2 regions of the Collinsella sp. AM38-1BH genome follow, and region 2 is predicted to be linked to the other one. Evidence: predicted binding sites of a transcription regulator. Region 2 holds the regulator's gene; the other holds the start of a gene.
The links. Region 2 encodes NrdR, which represses ribonucleotide reductase genes. Its sites were predicted from a motif close to AAACACNATATATNGTGTTT; they were not measured.
Positions count from the first base shown of each region.

Region 1: a site for NrdR is predicted at 6,648-6,667, ahead of nrdD (anaerobic ribonucleoside-triphosphate reductase). Genes of this name have one in related genera too.

Region 1 covers NZ_QSHC01000013.1:28,580-40,674, reverse strand. Annotated here, with positions in the region: tRNA gene DW870_RS06780 (tRNA-Leu) at 367-456, shown strand; gene DW870_RS06775 (GAF domain-containing SpoIIE family protein phosphatase) at 516-2,861, shown strand; gene DW870_RS06770 (anti-sigma factor antagonist) at 2,940-3,686, shown strand; tRNA gene DW870_RS06765 (tRNA-Gly) at 3,792-3,867, shown strand; tRNA gene DW870_RS06760 (tRNA-Cys) at 3,902-3,975, shown strand; tRNA gene DW870_RS06755 (tRNA-Gly) at 4,018-4,093, shown strand; gene DW870_RS06750 (glycoside hydrolase family 13 protein) at 4,272-6,005, shown strand; tRNA gene DW870_RS06745 (tRNA-Gly) at 6,147-6,222, shown strand; tRNA gene DW870_RS06740 (tRNA-Val) at 6,226-6,300, shown strand; gene nrdD (anaerobic ribonucleoside-triphosphate reductase) at 6,923-9,145, shown strand; gene nrdG (anaerobic ribonucleoside-triphosphate reductase activating protein) at 9,573-10,154, shown strand; gene folE (GTP cyclohydrolase I FolE) at 10,221-10,778, shown strand; gene DW870_RS06720 (HD domain-containing protein) at 10,781-11,362, shown strand; gene folB (dihydroneopterin aldolase) at 11,406-11,891, shown strand; gene DW870_RS06710 (M48 family metallopeptidase) at 11,898-12,095, opposite strand, start outside.
Region 2 covers NZ_QSHC01000021.1:8,491-20,585, reverse strand. Annotated here, with positions in the region: gene DW870_RS08685 (regulatory protein RecX) at 1-26, shown strand, start outside; gene rny (ribonuclease Y) at 284-1,834, shown strand; gene DW870_RS08675 (ATP-binding protein) at 1,836-2,921, shown strand; gene DW870_RS08670 (stage V sporulation protein S) at 2,996-3,313, shown strand; gene miaB (tRNA (N6-isopentenyl adenosine(37)-C2)-methylthiotransferase MiaB) at 3,359-4,729, shown strand; gene miaA (tRNA (adenosine(37)-N6)-dimethylallyltransferase MiaA) at 4,729-5,667, shown strand; gene hflX (GTPase HflX) at 5,667-6,956, shown strand; gene DW870_RS08650 (heparan-alpha-glucosaminide N-acetyltransferase) at 6,941-7,645, opposite strand; gene lexA (transcriptional repressor LexA) at 7,645-8,289, opposite strand; gene DW870_RS08640 (LysM peptidoglycan-binding domain-containing protein) at 8,453-8,902, shown strand; gene nrdR (transcriptional regulator NrdR) at 8,954-9,397, shown strand; gene dut (dUTP diphosphatase) at 9,402-9,845, shown strand; gene DW870_RS08625 (glycosyltransferase) at 10,239-11,540, opposite strand; gene DW870_RS08620 (NAD(P)/FAD-dependent oxidoreductase) at 11,659-12,095, shown strand, end outside.

The DNA of each region.
Region 1 (12,095 bases), on a different contig from region 2:
CGGCCTCCTTATATAAGGGCTCGGCAAGGCCGAGCCACTAAATTTATATCAGCCCTCAGAACATGTTTGAGAACTGTGCCTGAAGTACGTATTTGCAGGCCCCGAATCGGTGTTGCCTCCCGGCGCATTCCGCAGGGGGAGCGATATTTTGCAGCACGAAGTGCGCAGCAAAATATCGCTCATGCCCGAGGACGCGCCGGGAGGCAACACCGATTCGGGGCCGGACATACGGATCTACCTGCTCATTTACAAATTCGTAAACTTTTTTGAAAAAAGTGCTTGCACAGTTCTCGAATCATAGGTTATTATCTTCCTCGTTGAACGCGCGGGTCCAACAAAACGAACTGTGAATCAACAACATAGCATGTCGGAGTGGCGGAATTGGCAGACGCGCTAGCTTGAGGTGCTAGTGACCGCTTTTTGGTCATGCGGGTTCAAGTCCCGCCTCCGACACCATCGCATTTGAGAAGCCTCTTCGGAGGCTTTTTTGTTACCGATAGACGGTGAGGTCCACGATGGAAACGCTTGAACGCAACGAGTGGGCAGACGTTGCCCAGCTAGTCGAGATCACGAGCGATGCTGTCATCATCTGCGAGCTCGACGGAACCATTCTGCATGTGAATAATCGCTTACTTGGTTTGATGTGCGAGGAACGCGCCGACGTCATCGGTGGAGATGTTAAAGACGTCCTGTACTCGTCCGCTTTTGAACGTGCGACGGAACATCGTCTGCCATTTGAAACTGATGGCTCCGAGAACGAACTGATGCTCAAGCTGAGTGACGGCTCTTTTATCCCCGTCTTGGTTCGTGCGGGCTCCGTAACGCCTCCACGCATCTTTGGGCGCCGTGCACCACGTGTCCTGGTGGCGCTTCACAGTATCGAGGAACAGTATTCTCACGACCGTCAACTCAAGCGTGCGTTATCGGAGCTTAGAGTGGCGAACAAACGTCTGTCTGGCACGCTCTCGGTCATTATGAGCACTGTGGGCTCCGATGAGTTGCCCAGCCTGCTTGATACCGTTTTGAACCAGCTTGTAGGAACGCTCGATGCTTCGGGTGCCGCTATCTATTTTTCTGAGAGCGGCGGTTTTAAGCTACGCGGTGTTTCCAAGGAGCTGTACGACAGCTATCTGCCCGAGTTTTTGCCGTATGGCGCTGGCATTCCGACGTATGTTCTTCGCGAGTCGCGTGCCTGTCGCTTGTCGATTCAACAGGACCTTGAGGGCGATAGGGCCGCCTCCGGTATGTTCATGGACTTGGACAATCGTTCTAAGCACCTGTTGCGCGTGCAGGATATGCCTCCGTACCGCAGCGAGATCTGTCTTCCCGTTTTTTACGGTACGCAGATCCTTGGCGTGCTGGAAGTTGGTTGGAAACGCCCCCAGGCACCGCTCGCCTATGACGTTAATGTACTCGAGGTCATTTGCGATTACCTGTCTATCCAGCTGGTCGGCATGGCATCGAGCCTTCGTTCTCGTCGTACGGCCGAGCTTGGCCGCTCGCTCAATGTCTTACGTGATGAGTTGTTTACCTTTCTAGACGATTCCGCCGCGGCTACCCAGGCGGTATCGTCCGAGATCTGCAATATGCTCAACTGCCATTTTTGTCCTGTTGAGTATGACGCCAGTCTGGACTCCTACGTCATAGATTTTGAAGGCGGCAGTCGCGTTGCCTTGCCGGACGATCCCGAGAAGCTTTTCTTTTCCACGACGGCGCCGGCGGCACGTCTGGGGGCTGGCCCTGATGGCTTTGAGGCATCTGTTTTGGGCGGCACGAGTGCCGAGGACCTTAAACACGTCCGTATAACTCGCGTTGACGAATCGATGCCTATGGGAGGCTGGCTTAGGGCGCATGGTCTGCCTTGTCAAGGTCTCTACGTCGACTCCGGCATCGAGGCGGGGCGCCTGCGCTCTGAGGGTGATGGCAAACACAGTAACGACGCGATTGTTCCTGCTTCTGTTGCGAAGAGCCCGACTACGCGCGCGCTGCTGCTTCGTGATGGTAGCCAAGAGCCGATTGATGACCTTGAATATGACTACTTGGTGCACTTGGCGCATGACTTTGAACTGATCTACGAAGGCGAATCTCAAAAGCGCGAGGAGCGCCATATCGCTCAGACCCTCCAGATCGGCATGAGAAATTCCCTGGGGGATGTTCCGGGTATCGCAACCGATTCGGTGTACCTGTCTGCCACGAATTCGGCGTTGGTCGGCGGCGATTTCTATACGCTCATTCGTCTTCCCGACGACTGCGCCGTCATGATTCTGGGTGATGTGTCTGGCAAAGGCATTGAGGCCGCATCGATGTCCGCGCTCGTCAAGACGGCCCTGACGGCATATGCCTGGGAGGGCGCTGGACCGGCCCGCATGGCACGCTCCCTTAACAGCATGCTCATGGGCTTTTCGAGGGTCGAGACGTTCGTGACAGCCTTTATCGCCAAGATTGACCTTAAAGCCGGACGCGCAACGTATTGTTCGGCGGGCCATCCTCCGACCATGGTCATCAGGCCAGAGTCGATGCCGCTGGGTGGCGGCGAGTCCCGTGGGGGAGAGGTCGAGCTGCTTGGATGCCAATCGGGCGTAATCGGTGCCTTTGAGAGCATGGTGTACGAGACAGGCGTGTTTACGTTCGCCCCCGGCGACATGCTCTTCATGTATACGGATGGAACGATTGAGGCCCGCGACCGCACCGGAGCGTTCTTTGGCGAGCAGCGCTTGCGCGACCTTCTGCTTTCTGTTTCGGGGGAGGGCGTGTCGGGCATTTGCGGCAAGGTCTTGGGCGAGCTTGACCGATTTACCGAATCGGCGCTGGACGATGACATTGCATTGGTGTCCCTTGAGTTTTTACGGGGTCGTTCATAGACGACGCTGGGCGGGCTGAATCCGTACGGTTGGGGAAACGAATGCATCGAGTGGGCTTTTTTGGGGAACCATGGTCGTATGAATGAGTGGAATGACATAGCGGTTTTGACGCCACCAGGCGATATCGACATCGCCACGGTGCCTGCGCTGCGTCGGCGGTTGGATGCTTTGATTGGCCGCGGCGTGCGTCGTGTCGTCATCAACTGTCAGGCTGTTAGCTTTATCGATTCGACGGGCTTGGCATTCCTGCTTACGCGCGCTCGTGAGCTCATGAGGCGAGAAGGCCTGCTTTCGCTCGTCAATGCATCAGGTGAAGTTGTTCGCTTTTTGGAGATTGCTCGTCTTGTCGATATCCTTCATGTCGCGGGGCCGGCACGGGAGTCTATTCCCGCTATTCCGGTGGGGGAGCTGCCTCGCTGGAGTAAGAGCGTCGAGGTCCGTCAGGGTATCGAGAATCTTCCATACTACCGACATCGCATCGCCGAACTCCTTGAATCGCTTCCGTTGCGCCGTGACGAGCGCTACGATGTCGCATTGGCGTCGGGGGAGGCGCTGGGTAATGCCTATGACCATGCGGGCGGCATCGGGTGCGTCCTGACGGTTCAAGCCTATGGCGATCGCGTTGTGGTTGAGGTGCTTGATCGAGGTGCCGGCTATTCTATCGATGAAACGAGCGAGCCGGTTGCATCTGAGGAACGCGGCCGTGGTATCAAGCTTATGCGTATGCTCGTCGATAACGTGGAGGTTGCTCGTCGTACGGACGGCGCCGGCACGCGCGTGCAGATGGTGAAGCTGTTTAGCGGAGCGCTGGAATCGTGTGCCTAGCCAATCGCTTTAGCGCGTTTGGCTACTAAGAACATGCGGCAGACAAGTTTTTTGAAAAAAGTACTTGCGTCTTTTGGACAACTCGCGTAAATTAATAACCCGCAAGCGGACATGGCTCAGTTGGTAGAGCACAACCTTGCCAAGGTTGGGGTCGCGGGTTCGAGCCCCGTTGTCCGCTCCATTGCATTTCCGGACCGTTTAGGCGGTCCTTTTTCGGCGAAGTGGCCAAGTGGTAAGGCAGAGGCCTGCAAAGCCTTTACCCCCGGTTCGAATCCGGGCTTCGCCTCCAGGCAACATCCGGGCGCTCCGGCGCCCGTTTTGTTTTACATATGCGGACATGGCTCAGTTGGTAGAGCACAACCTTGCCAAGGTTGGGGTCGCGGGTTCGAGCCCCGTTGTCCGCTCCAAACGCAGCAGCCCGACTACTACGGTAGCCGGGCTTTTTCGTACCCATCGCATGGGCTCGAACCCGAGAGGGAGCGAGCGTTTTGGGTCGTGGCTGTGGCGTTGTTTGCCGCGAATGTCCGCTTTGGGCGTATCATCGTGGGCATCTCGCATAACCTCGTTGCAAGGGAGGTGCGCCCCATGGCTACAGAAAAGTCTTCTTCGCGCTCATGGATGTCCGACGCCGCGATCTATCAGATCTATCCACGCTCGTTTAAGGATTCGACTGGTTCGGGTCTGGGCGATATTGCGGGCATTACCCAGCAGATGGACTATCTTGAGCGGCTGGGTATCGAGGCCATCTGGCTGAGCCCGTTTTACCCATCGCCTCTTGTCGATGGTGGCTATGATGTGGCGGACTACTGTGATGTCGACCCACGTCTCGGCTCGCTTGACGACTTCGATGACATGATCGCTGCGGCTCACGCGCGCGGCATCAAGGTCATCGTCGACATCGTGCCTAACCATTCATCCAACCAGCACCCCTGGTTCAAAGCCGCTCTTGCCGCCGACCCCGGATCGTCCGAGCGCGCCCATTATATCTTTCGCGATGGTCGCGGCGAACATGGCGAGCTGCCTCCCACCAATTGGAATGCCAACTTTGGCGGCCCCGCATGGACGCGTGTTGCGGACGGTCAGTGGTATCTGCACATGTTTACGCCCGAGCAGCCGGACTTTGACTGGTCATGCCCCGAGGTTCACACGTTCTTTTGCGACGTCCTGACATTTTGGAGCGATCGAGGCGTCGATGGCTTTCGCATTGATGTGGCGCACGGTCTTGCCAAGGATCTCGACCGCGATGACCTCGACCGGTGGCATCTCGCCGAGGGCGATGACATGGTTGACGACGGCACTCATCCGCTGTGGGACCGCAACGAGGTCCACGAGATCTATCGCGAGTGGCGCCGCGTGTTCGACCGCTATAATCCGCCGCGCAGCGCCGTTGCCGAGGCGTGGGTGCTGCCCGAGCGCCAGTATCTCTACGCGCGTCCCAACGAGCTTGGCCAGACATTCAACTTTGAGTTCGCCAAGGCCATTTGGACCTATGATGACATGCACGCTGCAATCGAGGAGGGCTTGAAGGCGGCCATCGAATCCGATTCCGCCTCGACCTGGGTACTCTCCAACCATGACGTGCCGCGCGTGGCGACACGCTATGCCCTGCCGCAAATCAAGGCGACGCGCTACCATCAGATTGCGCTCGACTGGCTCTTACGCGACGGGTCGTCTTATGACGAGGACCGTGAACTCGGCGAGCGCCGCGCGCGGGCGGCCCTTTTGCTTGAGCTGGCGCTTCCGGGCTCGGCATACGTGTATCAGGGTGAGGAACTCGGCCTTTTTGAGGTGGCTGACATTCCGTGGGCTGCACTCGAAGATCCCACTGCGACCAATACGCACGGACCGAAGCGCGAGAAGGGGCGCGACGGCTGCCGTGTGCCCCTGCCGTGGGTGGCAGCGGACGATCCCGCACAGGGCGGATCGTTTGGGTTTTCACCGGCCGACGCCGATGCGGCGCCCCATCTGCCGCAGCCTGCATGGTTTTCCGATTACGCTGCCGATAGAGAAGAAGCGGACCCGACATCGATGCTTGCGCTCTATCGTGACGCCCTCTGGCTGCGGCGCAAGCTGCGCAGGTGCGCCAACGATCTTGCGTGGCTCGATCTTGACGGGCGCACCGGCCTTGCGGATGGTGCCGAGGGCGCTGAGGGCGGCGTCATCGCCTATCGCCGCGACAACGGATGGGCGTGTGTGACGAACTTCGGTGCAGCACCCGTGGAGCTGCCGGCGGGCAGGGTCCTGCTCACCTCATCACCGCTTGCAGACGGCAGGCTCGCGCAGGACAGCTCTGCCTGGATCATGCTCGGTGAGATGTAAAGACCTCTTGCGGCGAGTTTGAGTTTGCCTGCACCCTCCGTGGCGGCTGATGTCTTCGCGAGGTTCACGAGGGCGTCGCAAAACTTTTCAAAAAAAGTTCTTGCATAGGATGCGGGCATCACGTAAGATTAATCCTCGTAAGCGGACATGGCTCAGTTGGTAGAGCACAACCTTGCCAAGGTTGGGGTCGCGGGTTCGAGCCCCGTTGTCCGCTCCATTTGGGCGTTTAGCTCAGGGGGAGAGCGCTTCCCTGACACGGAAGAGGTCAGAAGTTCAAATCTTCTAACGCCCACCAAATGTTCGCAGCTCAGAGACTATGTCTCTGGGCTGTTTTGTTTTGGTCGCCAAATGTGGCACCAGATATTGAACTCAAGATCCGCGTGCGATGATCTTCGCATCCCGTAGGGGCACTGGCTGATTGCATACGTCCTGACCGAGCGTGACCGCAACATGTTGGTCAAGCGCAATCTTTTGGATTATTTTGGCGTGAGCGGCTTGGTTTTGGTAGGATTTGTCAGCGGCTTGACTAAGGGCGTTTTATAACTGCCATGCAGGTAGCCGTGTTGGTAACGTTTTACCGACTTGTCAAATATCCCTCATTTATAATGCGTCTGCAAAATGACCAATTGCTTTGACCTGCTGAAACACTATATGTTGTGTTTGAACTAAAAAAAGAATACAGGATATAGATGCGTCTTTGTCGTATGATAGATGGCGGACAGAGAACGAAGACCTTATTCGTCCCATTTGGACACGCCTTTGAGCCGCCTGATCGGCCGCGAGGATTGTCCGCATGAGGACTTATGGTTTATCGAGAACACAGATTGCGCGACGGCGCCGCAAGACAGGGGCAAGCCCTGCCGGGTATCGTTTGGCTCTGAAGCGCAATGAGGCTACGACGCGAAAGAGGCAAGAGGATGAAGATCATCAAGCGCAGCGGCACCGAGGTTGTCTTTGACATCGATAAGATCGTCAATGCCATCCGCGCCGCAAACTTGGAGGTCGAGGAGAGCTCTCGTCTTACCGACCGCCAGGTGGTTTACGCGGCACAAAACGTCGCCGAGGCATGCGAGAACGCGGGCCACACCGTGTCGGTCGAGGAGATTCAGGATCTGGTCGAGGACGAGATCATGCGTCTCGACTGCTACGAGGTCGCTCGCCATTACATCATCTATCGCTATGTTCAGAGCCTGAAGCGCCAGAAGAACACGACCGACGACAAGATTCTGTCGCTGATCGAGTGCAACAACGAAGAGGTCAAGCAGGAGAACTCCAACAAGAATCCGACCGTCAATTCCGTTCAGCGTGACTACATGGCCGGCGAGATCTCCAAGGACCTGACTCAGCGTGTGCTGCTGCCCCAAGAGATCGTGGATGCCCATAATGAGGGCCTGATCCATTTCCACGATTCGGATTACTTTGCCCAGCACATGCACAACTGCGACCTGGTGAACCTGGAGGACATGCTCCAGAACGGCACTGTTATCTCGGGTACGCTGATTGAGAAGCCGCACAGCTTCTCGACCGCCTGCAACATCGCGACGCAGATCATCGCTCAGGTTGCTTCCTCCCAGTACGGCGGCCAGTCGATTTCGCTGACCCATCTTGCCCCGTTCGTCGAGGTGAGCCGTCAAAAGATTCGCGGCGAGGTCGCCCGCGAGCTCGAGGAGCTCGGCGTTTCCGCATCTCCCGAAAAGGTCCGCGAGGTCGTTGAGGACCGTCTGCGTGACGAGATTCGTCGCGGCGTCCAGACGATCCAGTATCAGGTCGTGACGCTTATGACCACGAACGGCCAGGCGCCGTTCGTGACGGTCTTTATGTATCTTAACGAGGCCCGTACGCCTCAGGAGAAGCACGACCTTGCCATGATCGTGGAGGAGACGCTTCGCCAGCGCTACGAGGGCGTTAAGAACGAGGCCGGCGTGTGGATTACCCCGGCATTCCCCAAGCTCATCTATGTACTCGAGGACGATAACGTTCACGAGAATTCCCCGTACTTCTACCTGACCCAGCTGGCCGCTAAGTGCACCGCCAAGCGCATGGTGCCCGACTATATCTCTGAGAAGAAGATGCGCGAGCTCAAGCTGTCGAAGGGCGAGACCGCGGGCAACGGCGACTGCTATACCTGCATGGGTTGCCGCAGCTTCCTGACGCCCGATCGCTCCGGTAACGGATTTAACAACGTGGCCAACGCGCTGAACTATGACCCGAACAAGCCCAAGTACTACGGTCGCTTTAACCAGGGCGTTGTGACCATCAACCTGCCCGATGTCGCGCTGAGCTCGCATCAGGACATGGACAAGTTCTGGAAGATCTTCGACGAGCGCCTTGAGCTATGCCACCGCGCCCTGCTGTGCCGTCATGAGCGTCTGATGGGTACGCTTTCGGATGCCGCACCGATTCTTTGGCAGTACGGTGCCCTCGCCCGCCTGAAGAAGGGCGAGACGATCGACAAGCTGCTCGTGGGCGGTTACTCCACCATTAGTCTGGGTTATGCCGGCCTGTACGAGTGCGTCAAGTACATGACGGGCCACAGCCACACCGAGAAGGAGGGCACGCCCTTTGCCATGGCCGTCATGCAGCGCATGAACGACAAGTGCGCGGAGTGGAAGGCCGAAAGCGATATTGACTTCTCGCTGTACGGTACCCCGCTTGAGTCGACGACCTACAAGTTCGCCAAGTGCCTGCAGCGCCGTTTTGGTATTATCCCGGGCGTGACGGACAAGGGCTACATTACCAACAGCTATCACGTCCATGTGTCTGAGGAGATCGACGCATTCGACAAGCTCAAGTTCGAGGGTATGTTCCAGCAACTTTCGCCGGGCGGTGCCATCTCCTATGTCGAGGTTCCCAACATGCAGGACAACCTCAAGGCTGTCATCCGCGTGATGCAGTACATCTACGACAACATCATGTACGCCGAGCTCAACACCAAGAGCGATTATTGCCAGGTGTGCGGTTACGACGGCGAGATCAAGATTGTCGAGGATGACGGCAAGCTGGTGTGGGAGTGCCCCAATTGCGGCAACCGTGACCAGGAGAAGATGAATGTCGCCCGTCGCACGTGCGGTTACATCGGTACCCAGTTCTGGAACCAGGGTCGAACCGAGGAGATCCGCGACCGCGTGCTGCATCTCTAATACCGCTCCGGGGCTGAACCGAGAGGGCCGCTTGGGCATTTGCTCGCTATTTCGGACAGTCCTGCGCAAGACGAAGGCCACATTAAGTGGCCTTCTTTGCGTGCGGAACTCATATCGAGCAAATGCCCAAGCGGCCCTCTCGGTTCAGCCAAGTTGACGTAGCTGAGATGCAGCGCGCGGCCTGCTCGCTCCTCGAAGTTCTTAGCGGAAATAATTCGAGCTGCAGCTGCGATTTACTTGCGATAGCGGTTGAGCTGCAACAAAGTTTTTATTGGACCTCGAACCCTATACTCGATGTTCGCTTCGTTCATTGAGTTACCCTTTGCATGAGGCCGGGACATATCGTCCCGCCCGCAGTTTCGCAGGCCGCAGGCCGAGAATGTTTGAGGACGGGATGATATGTCCCGGCCTCCCGGGAGAGTTACCTATGAACTACGCGAACATTAAGTATTTCGACATTGCTGATGGGGAAGGCGTTCGTACTTCTCTGTTTGTGAGTGGGTGCCGTCGTGGGTGCAAGAACTGCTTTAACTCTGTCGCGTGGGACTTTGCTGCGGGCGAGCCGTTCGATCGTGCCGTCGAGGACAAGATTATCGAGAGTCTCGACCATCCCTTTATCGATGGCCTGACGATTCTGGGCGGCGAGCCTATGGAGCCCGAGAATCAGGCGGGACTTGTTGACTTTATCGAACGCGTGCGTGCGGCCTATCCCGAGGGGTCGGGCAAGACCATTTGGTGCTTTACCGGCGACGTGCTCGAGGAGCTTATGCCGGGTGGCCGTCATCATACCGAGGTGACGGACCGTATCCTGGCCTGCCTCGACATGTTGGTGGACGGCCCGTTCGTTCAGGATCTGTACGATATCTCGTTGCGCTTTAGGGGCTCGAGCAATCAACGCGTGATTGACATGAACGCCACGCGTGCCCGTGCCGAGCGTGAGAACGTTGCGCTTTGCGACGCCGTGGAGCTTTGGCGGGACGATCCGGTCTATTCGACCCATACTATGTAGCTTGTGGCCGATGCCGGAGGGCGTGGTACCATAGCGCGAACGCAAAATCGGAAAAGTGAGGCCCAGATGGTCGATCAGGAAAAAGTCGAGGCCGCCATTAAGCTGTTGCTTGAGGGCATAGGCGAGGACCCAACTCGTGAGGGCCTGCTGGAGACCCCGGCGCGCGTTGCCCGTATGTATGGTGAGATCGCTGGCGGTATGGACCAGAGTGCCGAGGAGCACCTGTCCAAAACCTTTGCCGTCGCTTCGAACGACTTGGTTATTGAGCGCGACATCACGTTTTACTCGCTGTGCGAGCATCATCTGCTGCCGTTTTACGGCAAGGCTGCCATTGGCTATATCCCCAACGGCCGTGTCGCAGGGCTTTCTAAGCTTGCCCGCACGGTAGAGGTCTACGCCCGTCGTCTGCAGCTGCAGGAGCAGTTGTGCGCACAAGTTGCCGATGCCCTCATGGAGTATCTCGCTCCCCAGGGAGCGATTGTGCTCATGGAAGCTGAGCATATGTGCATGACCATGCGCGGCGTGCAAAAGCCTGGCACCAAGACCGTGACGCTCGCTCGTCGCGGCGTCTTTGAGGCCGATCCGGCGCTCGAGGAGCGATTCTTTAGGATGCTGGGACGCTAACTATGAGAGTCGTCAACGACTTTGCATCGAAGACCGATGAGGGAACGCCTCGTCGCGGCTTTATGGCTTCGGGCCTGACTCCCTTTGGTGCCATGCCTCGCATTGATTACATCTGTGCCAACGGACTGTTCCGGCGGCATCTGGGCAACATTGCACAGTTGGAATCGGGGCGCATCTTCTGCCGCCACGGTATTGACCACCTGCTGGATGTCGCTCGCATTATGTGGATCAAGAATCTCGAGGAACAGCTCGAATTTGACCGCGAGGTCATCTACGCCACGGCACTTCTTCACGATATCGGCAAAGATGAACAGTATGAATCGGGTATATCCCATGATGTTGCAAGCGAACGCGTCGCTGATGCGATTCTCGGCGGTATGCCCGATGACGTAGCGTTTGAGCCGGCCGATGCCGCAGCCATTAAGACGGCCATTCTGGGCCATCGAAAGCTGCGCGTGAACAGCCAGCCGCTCGAGCGTCTGCTCTATGCAGCCGACAAAGCGTCGCGCGCCTGCTTTGCATGCCCCGCGCGCAATGCTTGCAACTGGAGCGATGATAAAAAGAACCTGTCGATTCGCGTGTAGTTAGTTTACGCGGTCGGGGTTCTAAACGAAGGAGACGATCGCGATGAGTAACAAGAAACTGCCCGAGAATGCAACCAAGACTGAAGGTGCCGAGCTCGCCCGCCGTGGAAGGGGCGAAATATCCACCGCAACGGCGGTGCCCCACGTGAGCTATGACGACCTGCGCCATGCCGACCGCATTACTATCGACGGTCTCGAGGTCTTTGCCAACCACGGTGTGTATCCCGAAGAGAACGCCCTTGGCCAGAAGTTCATCGTGTCCCTGGTGCTCTATGCCGACCTGCGTGCAGCGGGGGAGCACGATAACCTGGACGCTTCGATTGACTACGGCTCGGTGTGCCACGATGTCGATGGTTATCTGCGCGAGCATACGTTTAAACTCATCGAGGCGGCAGCCGAGGGTGTGGCCCAGATGCTGCTGCGTCGTTACCCCTTGCTGCTTGGTGTGCGCATAAAGCTCGATAAGCCGTGGGCGCCCGTCGGTCTTCCCCTGGCAAGCTGCGGCGTCGAGATCGAGCGCGTGCGCTAGTCGACGCTAGAGCTTATTGAGGGGTGGCTGCTTGAGCCGCTGCGACAGAGCTTTATTGTTGGGGCAGTACGTGTCGAGCAGGGCGTGAAACCGCTGATTGTGGCTTGGCTCGAGCAGATGGACGAGCTCGTGGGCGACAACCATGTCGAGACACTCGATGGGATAGGCGGCAAGTTCGCGTGCGATGCGAATGGCGCCGGTTTT
Region 2 (12,095 bases):
CCGAACGTGAGGAATGTGCGGTTTAGGCGTATGCGTTTTGTGGCCCTGCCGTTCACCGCGTTTTAGCCGCCGTGCTGGGGCCATTTATTTGACAGTTGTTGTGGTTCAACGTACGATAAACACTGTCATTTGCTTTGTGATATGTGCTCATCTGTGATGAGTTTGTTTATATGTTTATCTGTATCCGACCCGCATAAGCTGCGCCCATATTACTCAAATGTCGCGAGCCGTTCGTAAGGACGGTTCGCTTTGTTGTGTAACGAATCCATAAAAAGGAGTGAGCATGCCTATCATCGCAGCGCTCGTTGGCATCATTTTGGGTGCCATCGCCGCCATTGCCTACATGCGCACCGCCAAGCAGGGTAGTCTTCACGAGGCCGACGAAAAGATCCAGTCGGCACACGCACAGGCTGAGTCCCTGATCGGTGATGCCAAGCGTCAGGCCGAGACCCTCAAAAAAGAGGCTCTGCTCGAGGCTAAAGAGGAGATCATCAAGAACAAGCAGGCCGCCGAGGCCGAGGACAAGCAGCGTAAGAACGAGATTCGTACGCTCGAGAACCGCGTGATGCAGCGCGAGGAATCCCTCGATCGCCGCAACGACGCTCTCGACAAGCGCGAGCATCAGCTGTCCAGCCAGGCCGGTCAGGTCGAGAAGCGCTCCCGTGAGCTCGAGGAGCTCTGCGCAAAGCAGACCTCCGAGCTCGAGCGTATCGCCGACCTTACCCGCGAGGACGCCCACAAGGAGCTCCTCGATAAGGTTCGCGGCGAGGTCACCCACGAGGCCGCCACGATCATTCGCGAGTCCGAGCAGCAGGTTCGCGCCGAGTGCCACAAGACCGCCCAGGAGATTCTGTCTCTGGCGATTCAGCGCTGCGCTGCCGACCACACTGCCGAGGTCACCGTTACCTCCGTGCACATTCCCTCTGATGACCTCAAGGGCCGTATCATCGGTCGCGAGGGTCGCAACATCCGGACCTTCGAGCAGGTTTCCGGCGTCAACCTCGTGATCGACGACACGCCCGAGACCGTCGTTCTTTCGAGCTTCGACCCGGTCCGTCGTGAGACCGCCCGTGTCGCCCTCGAGAACCTAATCGCCGACGGCCGCATTCACCCTGCCCGTATCGAGGAGATGTATCACAAGGCCGCTGACCTGGTTCAGCAGCGCGTGCGCGAGGCTGGCGAGCAGGCTGCCTTCGATACCGGCATCCACGATCTGCACCCCGAGATCGTCAAGACCCTTGGTGCCCTGCGCTACCGTACCTCGTTTGGTCAGAACGTGCTTCAGCATTCCCTCGAGGTCTCTGATCTGTGCGGCGTGATGGCTTCCGAGCTTGGCCTGGACGTTGTGACCGCCAAGCGCGCCGGCCTGCTTCATGACCTGGGCAAGGCAATCGACCACGACGTCGAGGGCCCGCATGCCGTCATCGGCGCCGAGCTTGCCCGCCGTTATGGCGAGAAGCCTGTTATCGTCCACGCTATTGAGGCTCACCATGCCGATGTCGACCCCAACACGGTGCTCGATGTCCTGGTGCAGGCCGCCGATGCTGTCTCTGCCTCTCGCCCCGGTGCCCGTCGCGAGTCTGCCGAGAACTACATCAAGCGTCTTGAGAAGCTCGAGGAGATCGCCAACTCCCATGACGGCGTCGAACGTACCTATGCCATGCAGGCCGGTCGCGAGGTCCACGTCATGGTCCAGCCGGACAAGATCTCCGATGCCCAGTCCACGGTTCTGGCTCACGATATCGCCCATCAGATCGAGGAAGAGATGGAGTATCCCGGTCAGGTGCGCGTCGTCGTGATTCGCGAGAGCCGCGCTGTCGATATCGCTAAATAACATGAGCGACGCGAACGAGCTCATCTCATTTATCGCGTCGATGTCGGGGGAGGGCAACCTTCGCGTCGAGGAGAACCTTGGCGAGGGGTATGTCCGCCTCCGCGTTTCGGAGGCCGAGCGGCGCCAGGCTAAGCACGACATTCAGCATGTCGAGGACATCGTCATCGAAATGCTCCGTAATGCTCGCGATGCCGGCGCCGACAAGGTCTATCTCGCCACGACCAAGGAAGATGGCGTCCGCACGCTTGTCTTTCTGGATAACGGTTCTGGCGTTCCGCAGGATATGCAAGAGCGAATCTTTGATGCCCGCGTTACCTCCAAGCTCGAGAGCATGAAGATGGACCGTTGGGGCGTTCACGGTCGTGGCATGGCATTGTTTTCGATCAAGCAGAACGCCGACGAGGCCCGTGTGGTCACGTCCGGCGTCGATCTTGGTTCAGCCTTCAAGGTGAGCGTTGCGGCCGACCGCCTCAGTGAGCGTGCCGATCAGTCCAGCTGGCCCCAGGCCGTCAAGGATGAGGACGGATGTTATGTCTGCGCTCGCGGTCCACATAATATTATTCGCGCTGCTTGTGAGTTTGCGCTCGAGGAGTTGCGTGGTTGCGATGTCTATCTCGGTTCTCCGTCTGAGATTGCCGCGACCCTTTATGCTCAAGCGTCAAGTCGGCTCGATACGTCTCGTCTCCTGTTCATTGATGACGAGAGCGAGCTTCCGGTTGTCGATCGTTTAGGCCTTGCTTCTGATGCCGAGGACTTTATCCGTATTTGTTCGGGTTTGGGTCTTGAGATGTCCGAGCGCACGGCCCATCGCATTTTGGCAGGGCAGATTAAGCCCGTTCGCGGTGTGACCGCGCGTCTGCTGCGCGAGCGTGATTCGTCCTCGCATGCGCCGGCTCCTGTCGATCTCGCGAAGGATCGTCGCGGGCTACGTATTGCCAAGGATGACATGGCACAGTTTTCGCGTGCTGTGGAGCGCGACTTTAATGACCTTGCCGCCCGGTACTATCTCAACCTTTGCGGTGACCCAAAGATCCGTGTTTCGCGTGATCGAATCACCGTGACCTTTGATCTTGCCAAAGAGGAATAGTGCCTTTACCGAGTCCACTCGGTACGATACAGTTATTGCAGTTAAAACGTACTTTTAAATGCAGGAGTTTCTTCATGGATTGCCTGAAGGTATCAAGCAAATCATCGCCCGCGTCCGTTGCCGGCGCCATCGCCGGCATGGTCAAGGATGGTGTACCCGTCAACATCCAGTGTGTCGGCGCCGGTGCCGTCAACCAGGCCATTAAGGCCGTTGCTATCGCGCGCGGTTTTTTGATTCCAACCGGTTTTGATATTTCCTGCGCGCCCGTGTTCTCCGACATCCTCATTAACGGGGAGTCGCGCACGGCCATCCGCCTTTCTATCTATGTTCACCAGATCAATCGAGCTACTATGGATAACGTCGTCATGGATGATGTTAAGCCTGTGGCATAGCTTCTGCTTGCTTTGTTTCGCTCCCCATCGTTAGGACTTATGCACATGGACCAGCGTTCCGTACGCGATATTCTTGCCGGTAAAACCTACTTTATCCGCACCTTTGGCTGCCAGATGAATCAGCACGACTCCGAGCGTGTGAGCGGTCTGCTTGATTCATATGGCTGCCTCATGGCGCTCGATCCTGCGCATGCCGATATCGTTGTCTTCATGACGTGCTGCGTGCGCGAGGCCGCCGATACTCGCCTGTACGGTCAGTGCAATTCCTGTAAAAGCCTGCCGCCTTCGCCTTCGGGCAAGCGCGTGGTTGCCGTTGGCGGTTGCATCGCGCAGCGCGATGGCGAGGGCCTGCTCACCAACGTCGATAACGTCAACGTCATCTTCGGTACACATTCCATCGCGCATGTGGCCGAGCTCATTGCCGAGGCGTTCCTTGATGGTAAGCGTCATATCCGCACCAATGAGCATGAGGATACGGATGCCATGAGCATGCCGTGGCATCGCGAGACTCAGTATCACGCCTGGGTGCCCATCATGACGGGCTGCAATAATTTCTGCACCTATTGCATCGTGCCGTACGTGCGCGGTCGCGAAAAGAGCCGCCCCTTCGAGGAGATTGTCGACGAGGTGACCGGTTTGGTGCGCCGGGGCGTGCGTGAGATTACGCTGCTGGGCCAAAACGTTAACTCATATGGTCGCGATCTGTTTGGCAAGCCGCGTTTTGCCGATCTGCTGCGTGCCGTGGGCAATACGGGCGTGGAGCGCATCTTCTTTACGTCTTCGCATCCCAAGGACCTGTTGCCCGAGACCATCGACGCCATGGCCGAGACGCCTGCCGTTATGCCGCAGCTGCACTTGGCCGTCCAGTCAGGTTCGACGCGGATCCTCAAAGAGATGAATCGCCGTTATACACGCGAGGACTATCTGGGCCTTGTCGATCGCATTCGCAACCGCATGCCCGATATCGCGCTCTCGACCGACATTATCGTTGGCTTCCCGGGTGAGACTGAAGAAGACTTTGAGCAGACGCTCTCACTTGCCGAGACGGTCCGCTATGCTCAGGCCTATACCTTCATCTATTCCAAGCGTGCCGGTACCCCGGCCGCCGAGATTGACGATCCTACGCCGCATGAGGTTATTCTCGAGCGTTTCAACCGCCTGGTTAAGGTTATCGAGACCACGGCACACGAGTATAACCAGGGTGAGCTTCATACTGTGGTTCCGGCGCTCATTGAGGGAACGAGTAAAAAGAACGACGCGGTCCTGCTGGGCAAGAGTCCCAAGAATCAGACCGTGCATGCGCCTATCCCCGAGGGGTACAGTATCGATCAGCTTGTTGGCAAGATCGTTGATGTTGACGTTGACGTTGCCAAGACCTGGTATTTGTCCGGCTCCGTTGTGGGCGAGCCGCGCTAATGGTTTCTCCCGGGTCAGGTCTTTCCGCCGTTGCGATCGTCGGTCCGACGGCGGTTGGTAAGAGTGATGTTGCCGACCGTTTGGCAGCTCGTCTTTCGTCCGAAGTGCTGTCGTGCGATGCGATGCAAATCTATCGCGGCATGGACATCGGTACCGCAAAGATGGCGCCCGATGAGTGCACGGCGCCGCTGCGTCTCGTCGACATTGTAGAGCCGGGTGTGGCATATTCTGCTGCGCTTTATCAGGCCGACGCTCGCGCGCATGTTGAACGTCTCCTTGGTTCGGGTTGCCTGCCGGTTTTTTGCGGAGGTACGGGGCTGTATCTCAAGGCCGCCCTCGATGAGATGGACTTTCCCTCGGGTGAACTTGAGGACGATCGTCGTGCGGGCTATCAGGAGCTTGCCGAGCGTATTGGCGAGGAAGAACTGCATGCCTTGCTTGCCGAGCGCGATCCAGAATCGGCTGCTGTTATTCATCCCCATAACGTGCGCCGTGTGATTCGTGCGCTCGAGATGAATGATGATGGTATCTCCTATGCACAGCAAAAAAGTCAGTTTAGTGTTCCGCGCGAGCATTATCATGCCCTATGGTTTGGTTTGACGCGTAATCGCGAGGTGCTCTACGAGCGCATTAATCTGCGCGTCGATCTGATGTTTGAGCAGGGTCTTGTCGATGAGGTCCGTGGTCTTATGGACCAGGGGCTGGGAGATGCCCTGACGTCGATGCAGGCAATTGGTTATAAAGAGATCATCGATGCTTTCAATGGCATGATGAGCATGGATGAGGCCCGCGAACTCATTAAGATGCGTTCGCGTCGTTATGCCAAGCGTCAGCTTTCGTGGTTTAAGCGCGATGACCGTATCGTGTGGTTTGATATGGATGAATGTACGATCGATGAGGTCGTTGAGGATATCCTGCATCGTATTGAGGCTGCCTAATGGCCCGTTTCCCCCTTGTTCCCACGGCACCCGAGCCCGAGCGTGCCATTTTAGTTGGTGTTGAGTGGCGCGACAATGCATGGCCACACGATCGCTCGCTTGATGAGCTGGAGCGTCTTGCCCACACAGCTGGTGCCCAGTGCGTGGCACGTTTGTCGCAGCGTTTGGTAAAGCCGTATCCTAAATCGTTTATCGGTTCCGGTAAGGTTGAAGAGCTGTGCGGCCTGGTGCATCGCATGGATGCCGATGTCGTTATTTTTGACGACGACCTGACCCCCTCGCAGCAATCCTATTTGGAGAAAGCCGTGGGCGAGCCGGTAAAGATTATCGATCGTACTGCACTGATCCTGGATATCTTTGGCCTGCATGCTCAGACGCGTGAGGGACGCCTGCAGGTACAGCTGGCACAGCTTCAATATTTGTTGCCTCGCCTGCGTGGCATGTGGAGCCATCTCGCTAAGGAGCAGACGCGCGGCGGCATCGGCTCACGTTTTGGTCAGGGCGAAAGTCAGCTCGAGGTCGACCGTCGCCTCATTCGTAATAAGATCGCTGCGCTTCGTCGTGAGCTCAAGCAGGTTGAACAGCGTCGCGATGTTCAATCCAAGAGTCGCATTGAGTCCCCGGCGTTTCGCGTCGCGTTAGCCGGTTATACCAATGCCGGTAAATCGACGTTACTCAATCGTCTGACCGGCTCTACGGTACTTTCGCAGGACAAGCTGTTTGCTACGCTCGACCCGACGACGCGTTCGTATCGTCTGCCCGGCGGTCGCGGCATGACGATTACCGATACCGTCGGCTTTATTCAAAAGCTGCCCCATGGTCTGGTCGATGCCTTTAAATCGACGCTGTCCGAGGTTTTGGGTGCCGATCTAATTCTCAAAGTCGTAGATGCGTCCGACGAGGACTATGAGCGGCAGCTGGAGGCTGTCGACCGCGTGCTTGATGAGATCGGCGCCGGAGAGCGTTTAACGCTTACCGTATTCAATAAAATCGATCTTCTCGATAGCGTCGATCAATTGAGTTTCCGTCGTCGCTATCCGGAGGCCGTTCTGTTCTCGGCCCAAACGGGCGAGGGGCTCGACGATCTCGTCGACCGGATTGCTCGCGAGGCAGCTGCCACTGATGTGTTGCTCTCCGCTGATATCCCGTATCGTGAGGGCGCTCTCATCACGCTGGTGCATGAGCAGGGAACCCTTCTGCATGAGGAATATCTCGAGGACGGCGTTCGCATTGTGGCGAAACTGCCGGCTCGTATTGCACCGCGGCTCGAGCGTTATCGCACCGAGTAGACGATCTCCAAAATGCCCAGAATGATGGGCTGATGCAGCAGATAAAAGGGGAGAGCGTGACGTCCAAGGCTGGCGAGCGCCGGCAGGGGGTTGGCGTAGGCCCAGCTAGGGACGGTCTTATCGATACTCTTCGCTATGTGTGCGGCGAAGTATCCTGCAAGATACATAAAGATAAACGGGATGATGGGGTAGTAATCACCTGAGGCAAACCCAGGGCTCGGAAATCCCAGCCACGCCAGGTAGGGGACAGGGTAGATCGTTTTGGGGATGCTCCAGGTGAGGGCGAACAACACAAGGCATAGGGGCATGCCCCATCTCGCCGTTATCTTCTTAAGGACGGGATCGGTCAACGCCACGATGCCGGTGCATGCGGCCATGCAGTAGATGATGCCAAAATTAACCGAATCGTCGAATGAGACAAGTGTTGTTGCCAACCAGACAACGAGTGCTGCTAAGGCGTATTTGGCGGCACGTTTGATATTGTTGCGCGAAAGAGTGCACATCCAACCCGCGATAAACAAAAATACCCAGCTGATGCTGGCGCGCCAGACGTCTTGAAAGACAGTCTGGGTAAACCAAGGCATATCCCAGCCGTACAGGTAGGCGAGATCATAGCAAGCGTGAAAACCTGCCATAGAAATCATCGTAAACCCGCGGACGGTATCAAAGATGGTTATGCGTTTTTGCATTACGAGAACCGGCGCATCAAGCCGACGACTTTGCCCAGGATAACAGGATTCGTTGCATAGATAGGTTCCATGGTGTCGTTCTCGGGCTGCAAGCGCACACGCCCCTGCTCCTTGTAGAACGTCTTGACGGTCGCCGAACCATCAATCATGGCCACGACAATTTCGCCGTTCATGGCACTCTTTTGTTCACGGACGATGATGTAATCGCCATTGAAGATGCCGACATTGATCATTGAGCTCCCATGCACCTCAAGGATAAAGGAACCCTGATCAGTGGCGATTTCGGTCGGGATAGTAAACGTGTCTTCGATATTCTGCTCGGCCAGAATGGGAATCCCAGCCGCGACGCGACCAACGAGCGGTAGCGAGACCGTTCCGCGAGGTGCGGTGGGCTCGTCAGATTTGGAAATTGAGACAGAGGAACCATCCTCGTTAAAGAGTTCCAGGGCGCGCGGCTTGGTGGCATCGCGCTTGAGTAGCCCGCGCGCCTCCAGGGCAGAGAGATGGGCGTGCACGGTGCTGGGGGAGGAAAGGCCCACGGCAGAAGCCATCTCGCGCACGCTGGGCGGATAACCCTTCTCCTGCTGATATTCCTTGATGAAGTCGTAAATTTGCTGCTGACGCTTGGTAATTTTGCGAGCCATCAGGGCATCCTCTCTACCCATGTCAAACAAATGTTCGAATTTTGCTTGACAGGAACAACTGTTCGAAGATAATAATAACCGAACATTCGTTCTCGCGCTAGACATTTTTGTCCGCGCGGCTTGATAAAACTGTTCTCAGCAAAACACGCGAGAGGAGAACATGATGAACGTAACGAATATGGTCCAGGGAAACCTCGCCCTTAAGCTCGAGACGCCTACAGAACCCACTTTTACGGTTGTTCAGGGTGGCCGCTCCGGCTTTCAGCCTTTGACCGTAAAGCCTGCGCGCAATCAGCAGGCTGTAGTCGCGCCGGCCCGCGTTGCCCTGAAGGTTCCGACGATTGTCGCCGTCGCCGTTGCGCTTACGCTCTTCTTTGTCCTCGCTATGTCGGTCTTTAGCGCTCGTCACGCCGCGTATGCCGAGTCCGTTTCCAACATTACCTACGAGACCATTCGCGTTCAGCCTGGCGATTCTCTTTGGTCGCTTGCCGAAGAATATCCAATCGAACGCCTTTCCACGCAAGAGACTTCCGACATGATCCGTAGCGTCAATCATCTGGAGCATGGTTCGCTCGCCGCCGGTGCGCATCTTAAGGTTCCTGCTCGTTCGTAATCATTATCGCGCTGCGCATGGTACCCTTGTTATCGTTTAAGAGGAGGTACCATGCGCTGTCCCAAATGCGGCAAGGCACATACCCGCGTTGTTGATTCCCGTATGCAGGAGTCAAATAACACCATTAAGCGCCGTCGCGAATGTTGCTCGTGTAACTATCGCTTTACAACGTTCGAGCGATGCGAAGACCCAATCGAGGTCATTAAGTCAGACGGAACCAAGCAGCGGTTCGATCGCAATAAGCTGCTCGTCGGCTTGATGCGCGCCACCATCAAGCGCGATATCGACACTAAGAAGCTCAATGAGATTATCGATGACATCGAGGTCGAGCTTCGCTCTCGCACGCTGACGGCCGTCACGTCCCATGAGTTGGGTGACATGGTGCTCAAGCGCTTGGCCAAGATCGACAAGGTTGCGTACATCCGTTTTGCCTCGGTCTACCGCGATTTCAAAGACGTCGATGAATTTCTGCAAGAGCTCGACAAGCTAAGGTGATTCCATGTCCAACATTACCGTCAACATAAAGCGTCTCGACCCCACCGTCGAGCTTCCCAAATACGCCCATCCCACCGATGCCGGCTTGGATTTGCGCTCCAACGAGGACTGCGTCCTGAAGCCCTTCGAACGCCGTCTGGTCTCTACGGGGCTGGCCATCGCCCTGCCCGATGGCTACGCCGGCTTCGTTCAGCCCCGCAGCGGCTTGGCCATCAAGCAGGGCCTGTCTATAGTCAACACGCCGGGCCTCATCGACGCCCACTACCGAGGAGAACTCAAGGTTATCCTCATCAACCTGGATCCCTCCAATAACATTCAAATCAATAAAGGCGACCGCATAGCCCAACTCGTCATCCAAGAAGTCCCCACGGTCAATCTCATAGAAGTAGAAGAACTAGACGAAACCGACCGAGGCAAAGGAGGCTTCGGCTCCAGCGGCATCGCCTAGGGCGCCCGTATCCCTCCCGCCCGCCTCTCACACATATCATTCCATGCTCAAACATTCTCGCGTCGCTTCGCTCGCTGCGAAACTGCGCGTGGAACGATATAGGTAAGCCCCGGGCGGGCGGCTACTCGCTTGAGATAATATTTACTTTTCTAGTAAGTCGATGCGATGAAGGGACGCCTCCTTTGTCGCATCGACTTACTGTATTTATTTTTTCTGGTTCCCCTTTGCAGATTCTACTGGTGGGGAATCTGGTATAGCCGCTGGTACGTTAACGCAGCTTACCTGCGGGAGGCCCCTATATATCGTCCCGCGCGCAGTTTCGCAGCGAAGCGAGAATGTTTGAGCACGGGATGATATATAGGGGCCTCCCACAGGTAAGCGGACATTAAGACGCTACCTGATATGCGCAGGTTTTTCGCCCCAGTAGAAGCGGCAGAAGGCTCGTTTGCGCTTTTGGGGTTTGCCTACGAGTTCCATGGTGGCGATGGCGATGTCTTCGGCTGCGTGGGGACGGCGCAACACTTCGCCGTTGATGAGCAGCGCCTTGAGCGACTCCGGATGATCGTGGAGATGGCGCAACGTCACGATGAGCTCTCGTGCCGTGGTGACGTGCATGCTGGCGCCCATGCCGGTGAGCATCGTGGTGTTGGCCTTTTCCTGGCCATAGGACTTGCCCAGCAGGATCATCGGCAGATGTGCGCAGAGGCACTCGGTGACCGTGAGTCCGCCCGATTTGAGGATTGCCAGGTCGCAGCCATGCATGAGGGCCGCCATGTCGTCGACATAGTCCAACACCGTGACGTTCTCGAGCTTCATGGCATCGAAGAGCGTCTTCAACCGGGTGGCATACTCCACGTCTTTGCCAGGTAAAAAGACAAAGTGCATGTCTTCGAAGCTGCGCAGGAAGGGAAGTGTGTGGTCCATCGCCGCGCGAAATCGGACGTAAGGCTGAGGCAAGCTGGCACCGGCCATTACCAGCACGACGGTCTTGTCGGTGGGGAGGTTGAACTTGGTTAGCTCTTCCTCGCGATCATAATCCGTGTCGAATCCCGCGCGAATAGGAATGCCGGTAATGCGAATCTTTGCCTCGGGCACCTTGCGCGGACGCAGCGTTTCGGCCATAAATTCGTTGGCAACACAGAATAGATCGGTGTCCTTGTGGGGCCACCAGCCCTCGACTTCGTAGTCGGTCGGCACGCAGATGACCGGATAATCGATACCCGTAATTACGCGGGCGCCCACGGCGACATTGGCTGCTGTGATGTGCGTTGCGACCACGGCTATGGGCCTGCGGCTACGAATATATTCGTTGAAGGCGGGGAACATAATTCGCGACCATGCTGTGCCGCCGCCCCAGAGCAGATGTCCCGTAAGCGTATATCGCCAGGTCAGGTCGTAAATGGGGCGCGTGGCTCCCGTAAAAGAAGCCGCGGTTTTATTGCCGTCGAATTTAATACGTCCAAAATCAAGGATATCGAGTACTTCAATCTCAACATCCTCGGGGATGCCATTGTTGCCGCGGATGAGGTCGAATGCCTGCGCAATCGCATTTGCGGCGGCCTTGTGGCCCGAGCCGACCGAGGCGTGCACGATGGTCACGAGAGGTTTTTGCTGAGCCGAGAGCGTGGTTTTCTTCGATTGGGGAGTGCTGAGCGTAAGCAGGGGAGCGTCGTCGCTCGTCTGCGTCTGATCCATCGATAACTCCCCTTCGACGTTGTAACATGGATTTATCATTGTAGTGCATGAGTGTCACGTTCACGTAAATTTGGGTATGAGCGCAAAGAACGACAACGTTTCGACGAAAGGACGCTTCATGACTACCGATAAGCCGATCGATGTTGCGATTATCGGTGGCGGCCCCGCGGGCTATGCTGCCGCCATTTATGCTGCGCGTGCCAACCTGACGACGACCGTGATTGAGCAGGGCATGTCGGGAGGGCAGATCGCCACAACCAATGAGGTCGAGAACTATCCGGGTTTCCCGCTCCTGAGTGGCGCCGAACTCGGCGAGCGTTTTCAGCAGCATGCAGAGGGCCTGGGAGCACAGGTTACATGGAGCATGGTTACGGGTATCGATTACGATGCCGATGCAGCGTTGTTTACGGTGCATCACGATATGGGCGATACGCTGGCCTCGAGCGTTATCGCTTGCATGGGTGCCACGCCGCGTCCGGCAGGTTTCGCAGGCGAGGATACGTATCGCGGTCGTGGCGTTTCGTATTGCGCGACGTGTGACGGCATGTTCTTCCG